DNA from 2 places in the Paenibacillus sp. YPG26 genome. Region 1 is predicted to be linked to the other one. Evidence: predicted binding sites of a transcription regulator. Region 1 holds the regulator's gene; the other holds the start of a gene.
What was found. The regulator Rex, encoded in region 1, represses fermentation and respiration genes when NADH is low (regulators of the CRP and FNR family bind a similar motif). The targets are predictions, from matches to a motif close to TTGTGAAATATTTCACAA.

Region 1 (4,214 bases):
GGCAGCCATCTTCAAAGGACGGGGGCATTATTTGTGTCTGCGCAAATTTGAACATAAAATAAACAAGAGAGACTTCGCGACACCCAAGGAAGAGGTAATGATAGCCGCTCAGATGATCGTATGGCTGACCCAGACCGAGACGGGCGATGATGAAGAACTGAACCAGGGTAACCGGGGGGCTGATTTCTGGGAGACGGTTGCCAGCGAATCGGATTCATGCCTCGGCCGCTCATGCCCGTGGTTCCGCAAGTGCTTCTACCATAAAGCCAAACATGAGGCAGGTGTGGCTGATGTGGTAATCACGAATCACTCCAAGCTGTTCACAGATGTGAAAGCGGGGCATCAGCTGCTTCCAAGTTATGAACGTCTTGTAATTGATGAGGCGCACCATCTGGAAGAAGTAGCAGGCAAGCATTTAGGTATGAATATGAAGTACTTCACCGTCGTGCATACCTTGACCCGCCTCTACAAGGACAGCCGAACCGGGCAGCTCCCTAACCTGCGGGCCCAGCTTCAGACCAGTGGGTCTGAGAAAGCAAGTGAGTGGGTAAGCGTGATTGATAATCTGTACCCGGAGATTCTTGAGATCAAGGAGAGCTGGGATCGTCTCAGCGATCAATTGTTCGGACTTATGCCTGAGCGAAGCGATGCGGCTCCGGGAGATCCGGGACAGTTCGTGCTTCGTCTGCTTCCGCACAAGAAGCCTAAGAATTGGGATGCGCTTAGTGAAATCGAGAATCAGATCTATATGACCATGGGCACGGTAATCCGCAAGGGTGAACGTATGGTGAATGAGCTGAAGGATGATGACGACAACTACAGCTCCGAGAGCCTGGTGACGGATATCAGTGGACTTTTCAAGGATTTGGGAGCAGAGAGGGACAGTATTCGTTCATTTATGAAGCTTGACAATGAGGAGACCGTCTACTGGCTTGAGGGTAACGGTCATTACCGAAGCCGGTCTCTGCAGATTTTTGCGGTGCCTGTAGAGGTAAGCGAACAGCTTAAAGCCCTGTTTTTTGACAAAAAGAAAAGTGTCATCATGACTTCTGCCACCTTATCCGTAGATAAGTCGTTCCAGTACATGATCGAACAGCTGGGTCTAACGGAAGCTTCCGAGCAGGATAAGCTGCTCACTTCACTGCTTCCTTCCCCGTTCAAGTACAGGGAACAGGCTCTGCTTGTCATCCCCCGGGATTTCCCGAGTGTGAAGGGCAGTGTCGGGGACGATCATTTTGTGAACACACTTGTGCAGTCTCTCGCAGACTCGGCGGTGGCTACGGAGGGTCGGATGCTCGTACTGTTCACGTCATACCGGATGCTGAGACAGGTGTATGATCCGCTGAAGGAGGTTCTGTCCGCTCAGGGGATCACTGTCATTGGACAAGGGGTGGACAGCGGGAACCGGACCAAGCTAACCCGGAGATTTCAGGGCCAGCAGGCCTCTGTCCTGCTCGGTACAAGCAGCTTCTGGGAAGGCGTGGATATACCCGGTGAGGCTCTAACGAGTCTGGCTATCGTGCGTCTGCCGTTCCAACCCCCGAACCATCCACTGGTGGAAGCCAAGAGCGAAAGGCTGCAGCAGCAGAAGAAGAATCCTTTTATGAAGCTGTCTGTACCGCAAGCAGTAATCCGCTTCAAGCAGGGTTTTGGACGGCTTGTGCGTTCCTCTCAGGACCGCGGTATCGTAATTGTATATGATACGCGAATTCTGGAGTCCTACTACGGAAAGTATTTCCTGTATTCTCTGCCAGGCCCGAAGATGGAGCATATGCCCACCAATCAGATGGTGCCCCGGATTTCGGAATGGCTTCAGCACCGGTAATGACCGGACTCAATTGCATTAGGGGGAAAAGAAATGAAGTCGGAGAAAATTTCAGATGCGGTGGTGCGCAGATTGCCCGTATATCTGCGCTTTCTGAATGAGCTGAGTCACCGGGAAGTCTCAACCGTCTCCTCACAGGAGCTTGGGCAGAAGCTGGATCTCAATCCGGCTCAAATCCGCAAGGATCTTGCTTACTTTGGTGATTTCGGACGAAAAGGTATTGGCTACGATGTCGCCTATCTAATAGAGAAGATACGCCAGATTCTCAATCTGGACCAGCAGATTAATGTGGCTCTGGTTGGAGCAGGGAACCTGGGTCAGGCTCTGTCCAACTACAATACTTATCTGAAGGATAACATGAAGATCGTGGCCGTGTTCGATGCTTCAGAGCAGAAAGTCGGCCAGAAAATAAATTCTCTAACTGTGCAGCCGATAGAAGATCTGGTTGCTACCGTGAAGAAGCTGGGGATCCGGATTGGAATCATCACGGTCCCTGACTTTGAGGCGCAGCGCGTTGCAGATCAGCTTATCGAAGCCGGTATTGAAGCAATTCTTAACTTTGCGCCTACAATTTTGAAGGTGCCTGCACAAGTGCGGCTGCACGCTGCTGATTTTACAACCGATCTGCTCAGTCTGGCCTATTATTTGGGAGATGGAAAGGAAGCACTGACAAATGAGTCGTAAATGGTTAATCGAGAATGGAAGCTTTGCTGTGTTGGAAGAGGGACGTTCTGTTGTTAAGGGATATATGTTAATTGAGGACGATCTGATTACATATGTGGGAGAGGCCCGCCCGGAGATTGAAGAAGGAACAGATACGTTCGATGGTAGAGGCTTGCTGTTCGCACCAGGACTGATCAATACACATGGTCATGCTGCGATGTCCCTGCTTCGTGGTTATGGAGATGATATGCTGCTTCAGGCGTGGCTGCAGGAGAAAATGTGGCCGATGGAAGCGAAGTTCACTTCCCGTGATGTATATTGGGGAACAGCCCTGTCTGTGGTCGAGATGCTTAAAGGAGGAACAACAACCTTCCTGGACATGTATGATCATATGGATCAAGTGGCGAAGGTAGCTGACGAATCGGGTATCCGTGCTGTGTTGATGCGCGGTGCCATCGGGCTGTGCCCAGAGGACGTACAGCAGCAGAAGCTTGAGGAAGCAATACGGTTCGCTAAGGACTGGCATGGCAAAGCGGATGGCCGGATTACGACCATGATGTCTCCGCATTCCCCATACACTTGTCCGCCTGCGTTCATTGAGAAGTTCGTACAAGCTGCACATGATCTGGATCTGCCGCTCCATACCCACATGTCCGAGACAGCTGCTGAAGTGCAGCAGAATATCGAAGAGTATGGTCTTCGTCCAACGATGCATTTGGAGAAGCTTGGTTTCTTCTCCCGGCCTTCGATCATTGCCCATGGTGTGCATCTAACTGATGAAGAAATCGGGATTCTTGCCAACCATAAAGTTGCAGTCTCGCACAATCCAGGCAGTAATCTGAAGCTTGCAAGCGGAGTTGCCCGTGTTGTTGATCTACAGAAGGCAGGCGTGGTCGTATCCCTTGGTACAGATGGGGCTGCCAGCAATAACAATCTGGATATGTTCGAAGAGATCAGGTTGGCAGCCTTGATCCATAAAGGTGTATCCGGTGATCCTACAGCTGTACCGGCAGAAGAAGCGCTTAAGATGGGAACGGTCTACGGGGCAGAGTCGGTATACCTTCCGAATACCGGAAGGCTGGCTGAAGGCATGAAAGCAGATTTCATTGCCTTGAACACAGACCAGGCTCATTTTATTCCGCATACGGATTTTATATCACATATTGTATACTCAGCGGGTCCTAAAGATGTAGAGCATGTCTGGGTGAACGGGAATCAGGTAGTCAAGCATGGCAGCTGTCTAACCATTGATGAAGAGCGGGTGCGCAGAGAAGCTCAGGCTTGTTTCGAAGGATTGCTCTCCCGCTAAGCGGAGCACTTCTGAGTGAAGGGGAGTGATCGCATGAAGAGAAAAACAAAACGGATCCTGATATCCGTATTTACTGTCTTGCTGATCCTGTTCGGTATTCAGCGCTACTATGTGTATACCATGGAAGATTACTGGAATGAGAAGGACGCGGCGGTGATTGTAGCCAAGCAGCAGGCTAATCTGGCTTCGTTCACGCATGCCAGTAAATCTGTATGGGATACGGTATGCTGGGTTATTGAAGGGAAAAATGCAGCAGGAGAAGATATTGTAGTCTGGGTCGTGGACGGCAAGGTTGACCATCAGGAGCTGGCCAAGAACGGGGTTAGCCTGGAACAGGTTAAGAGCAGCATCAAGTCCCAGATGCCGGATATCTCCATTGTTCGTCTTGTTCCGGGTATCTTTGACCAAGGGACTGGG
Region 2 (4,214 bases), 1.8 Mb from region 1:
TGAAATAAATTCCGGATAGCATAGGGGAAGACCGAGTAATAAGGCTTGTGTCCGGCTCCGAAATACATTTTCCCATAAATGTATTCCAGCTTCCCGATGGTGTACCATTTCAGGAACAATCCTGGCTTCTCGGTGAAGCCAATCTTAAGGCGTTCTTTGGCAACCTCTATTTGAGTCTTGCCATGACGGTCTACCATACCGTCCAAATAGTTGTTGTAAGGGTAGGTTCCGGCGGCAAATGGGTTCACTTGAGTCGCGACGATAATGACCTGCTTCATGGTAATGATGTTGCGGATCATCCATGGGGACAGGATAATCCCGGCCCCAATCGCGGTAATTACCAGGAGCTTGAGTGTGTCCTTCCACTTTCTCGTCCAGAGGAAGTAGATGGCGTGACATACAAAGATCAGCGGCAGGAATTCCGGCCGGGTCAGTACGGTCAGCCCGATCAGAGTGCCGCTGGCCAAGGCCCATTTCCAGGTCTTCTTCTCGAACGCAATAATCTGAAGATACAAGTAAGAGACCAGGAAGAACGTACACATAACCTCAGTGAGTACTGCGCCGTTGCTCCAGATAAATGGAGGATAAATGGCGCCAATAAAGGCAGCCAGTAGTCCGGCTGCAGTACCTCCCATGCGCCTAGCCAGCCGGTAAATGAGAAAGAGGGTAATGAGGCTGAGCACAACCTGAATATAACGAATATAAGGAGCCGGGTCATGGGTCTTGTAATCTACCAGCTTATAGACTGCCGCCATGAACATAGGCAGACCTGGCGACACTTGGGCATTGGATTCCGTGCTTCTGTAGCCATATACCCCTTTCTCCAGAATCTGCTTGACCATAATGTCGTACTGCTTGGAATCTGTGGAGACGGAGTGCTGGACAGATCTGAGGAAATCAACTCTCAAATAAGCTGCTAGAATAAATATAATAAGCAGCAGAATAATTACAGCAGGTTTGTTGCCCCGAATAGACTTAGACCAAAAAGATTGCATCAGGATCGGTACTCTCCCTTTCTCATATGTAATATATAAACGCACAAAACTGTGGAAAGTTGCTAATATTACCAAGGTCGCCTAGTTATATGGATTTAAGCTCCTTTTCATAGCGTGCTTGATAGGCTTGTATTCCTAATATATAGCAACCTAAATAAGTATAATGGCATCTAGCATAATTCGCCAACCTGATGAGAGATTTTATGGAATTTCCATCCTAAATTAGGACGATTTCCTGACGATTCCGCTTATGGTGCTCCTGGGTGTTCTGCCATTGATAAAAAATGTCTTGCTTCAACGGGAGAGGCGTCTGGCCGGGAAGGATGTTGCGGGAATCACAGCGATCCCCGCCTTAAGCAGGTACAATGCGGATAAGCTGAGAAACACGGTGTTCAGGAGGAGATTATGGAACATAGACAAGGAACAGGCTGCCGGCCAGGCGAACCGGCACTGGAATCTAACATTAAGCCGCATAGAGTACGAAGACCGGCCAATAACGGCCCGCGAATCAACCGTGAGAAGCTGACTGTCAGCTTCATGATCGGAAGGTACTGCTCGGGCCATCATGACCGGGCAAGCCGCGTGCACAGCTGTGATAACGGCAGCCGGACCCTCAAATTATGCCGGGAGTGCTATACACTGCACCGGTATGCGATGAAGCGGCTTAACCTCTGTCAGTTCGGGGAAGAGAAGTCGACATGTGTGGAGTGTAAGGTACATTGTTACAAGCCGGGGCAGCGGCTGCAGATTAAAGAGGTGATGAGATATTCGGGTCCCCGAATGCTGCTGAGACACCCTGTGCTGACGATGCGGCATTTGCTGGATCAGCGGCGGGATAAGCACAATCATCCTGCCTCATAACCGTGCACAGGCAAGATTACACGATAAGGGCTGTCCTTGATTGATATGCTCTCCATAGAGTAGACAGGTGAACTATAACAAGCCTGCTGCTGTACCTGGAAGCATGTTGGCCGGGGATAGTCTATTTGTCTATGGATAATTATGTGATATCCGTCACAAATCTGTCTGAATTAACCTGTTGATTGTAACAATTATCATAAGCGTAGAAGCCAACTTTTGCGAAAATAGTGACCAGGATCACACATGATGGATCAAGAGTGGCATCCATGGTTTCAAGCTCACTTGTTCACCTCGGGCAATGTAACCCCGGCAATGCCACTCTTGAACAACAACAAATTCAGAAAGAGGGAAAGAGAGAGATGGACACGTTACTGCTTGCACGCATTCAGTTTGCGGCAACTACCATTTTCCACTTCTTCTTCGTTCCGGTGTCGATCGGATTGGTTCTGCTGATCGCGATCATGGAGACGATGTACGTGGTCAAAGGGAAAGAAGAATACAAAAGAATGGCGAAGTTCTGGGGGAAGCTGTTCCTGATCAATTTTGCTGTCGGGGTAGTTACCGGCATTCTGCAGGAGTTCCAGTTCGGGATGAACTGGTCGGACTACTCCCGGTTCGTCGGGGATGTGTTCGGCGCGCCGCTTGCGGTGGAGGCGCTGTTCGCGTTCTTCCTGGAATCCACCTTCATTGGTCTGTGGATCTTCGGCTGGGACCGCTTATCCAAAAAGGTGCACCTGCTCAGCATCTGGCTGGTAGCCCTGGGCACCACCATCTCCGCATTCTGGATCCTGGCCGCCAACTCCTTCATGCAGAGACCGGTAGGTTTCGCGGTGAACAATGGCCGGGCGGAGATGAACGATTTCTTCGCGCTGATCGGCAATGGCCAGCTGTGGGTGGAATTCCCGCATACCGTGCTGGGCGCATTTGCAACCGGAGCTTTTCTGATTACCGGGGTGAGTGCATACAAGCTGCTGAAGAAGCAGGATGTGGACTTTTTCAAGAAATCATTCAAAATCGCGGTGATCGTAGCCCTGGCCTCTTCCTTCCTCACTGCGATCTTTGGCCACCAGCAGGCACAGTATCTCGTGAAGACCCAGCCTATGAAGATGGCTGCCAGCGAGGGACTCTGGGGCAAGAGCGGAGACCCGGCAGGGTGGACCGTCGTGGCTGCAATTGATCCGACTACCAAAGAGAATACATATGAGATCAAGATTCCATACCTGCTGAGCTTCCTCTCGTACAGCAAGTTCTCGGGAGAAGTGAAGGGGATGAACGAGCTGCAAGCCCAGTATGAGAAGATCTATGGTCCTGGCAACTATATTCCGCCGGTTCGGACAACCTTCTGGAGCTTCCGCATCATGATTGCCGCCGGCTGTCTGATGATTGTGCTCAGTGCTTACGGAGCTTATCTGGCCGCAAGGAAGCGTCTGGAGCGTTCCGGTAAATGGTACTGGCGTATCATGCTCTACAGCATTTCACTGCCTTTCATCGCGAACACATCCGGCTGGGTTATGACGGAATTCGGCCGTCAGCCCTGGACCGTGTTCGGTCTCATGCAGACGAAGGATAGTGTATCGCCCAGTGTTACCTCAGGGCAGATTCTGTTCTCCCTGATTGCGTTCTGCCTTATCTACGCGGCGCTTGCCGCCGTGCTGGTGTATTTGTTCGTCCGTACTATCAGCAAGGGACCGTATGCGGAAGAAACTGCGGATGCCCACACTCATGATCCGTTCGGCAAGGAGGATTATCATGCTGTCTCTTAATGAATTATGGTTCGTGCTGGTTGCGGTACTGTTCATCGGCTTCTTCTTCCTGGAGGGCTTCGACTTCGGCGTGGGTATGGCCACACAGGTGCTGGCCAGGAATGACACAGAGCGCCGGGTTCTGATCAACTCCATCGGTCCTTTCTGGGATGCCAACGAGGTATGGCTGCTGACCGCCGGCGGAGCGATCTTCGCGGCCTTCCCGAACTGGTATGCGACCATGTTCAGCGGATACTACACCCCGCTGGTTGTGCTTCTTCTCGCGCTCATCGGACGCGGGGTCGCCTTCGAATTTCGGGGCAAGGTGGATTTCGCAGGGTGGAAGAAGACCTGGGACGCCGCGATCTTCGCCGGCAGCTTTCTGCCGCCGTTCCTGCTGGGTGTTGTCTTCTCGGGCCTTCTGAAGGGACTGCCGATTGATCAGAACATGGAGATGAAGGCCGGTCTGCTTGACATGGTCAATCTCTATACGCTGGCGGGCGGGGTGCTGGTAGTCGTGCTCTGTTATGTTCACGGGCTTCTGTTCACAGTGCTTAGAACGACCGGGGAGCTTCGGGACCGCGCGCGCCGGCAGGCGAAGACCGCGCTGATTCCG

Region 2: a site for Rex is predicted at 1,998-2,015, ahead of LDO05_RS17350 (cytochrome ubiquinol oxidase subunit I). Genes of this name have one in related genera too.

The regions. Positions count from the first base shown of each region.
Region 1 covers NZ_CP084530.1:1,828,175-1,832,388, forward strand. The annotation lists gene dinG (ATP-dependent DNA helicase DinG) at 1-1,825, shown strand, start outside; gene LDO05_RS08630 (redox-sensing transcriptional repressor Rex) at 1,859-2,509, shown strand; gene LDO05_RS08635 (amidohydrolase) at 2,499-3,797, shown strand; gene LDO05_RS08640 (cell wall elongation regulator TseB-like domain-containing protein) at 3,831-4,214, shown strand, end outside.
Region 2 covers NZ_CP084530.1:3,661,390-3,665,603, reverse strand. The annotation lists gene LDO05_RS17360 (ArnT family glycosyltransferase) at 1-995, opposite strand, end outside; gene LDO05_RS17355 (nitrous oxide-stimulated promoter family protein) at 1,401-1,856, shown strand; gene LDO05_RS17350 (cytochrome ubiquinol oxidase subunit I) at 2,216-3,619, shown strand; gene cydB (cytochrome d ubiquinol oxidase subunit II) at 3,606-4,214, shown strand, end outside.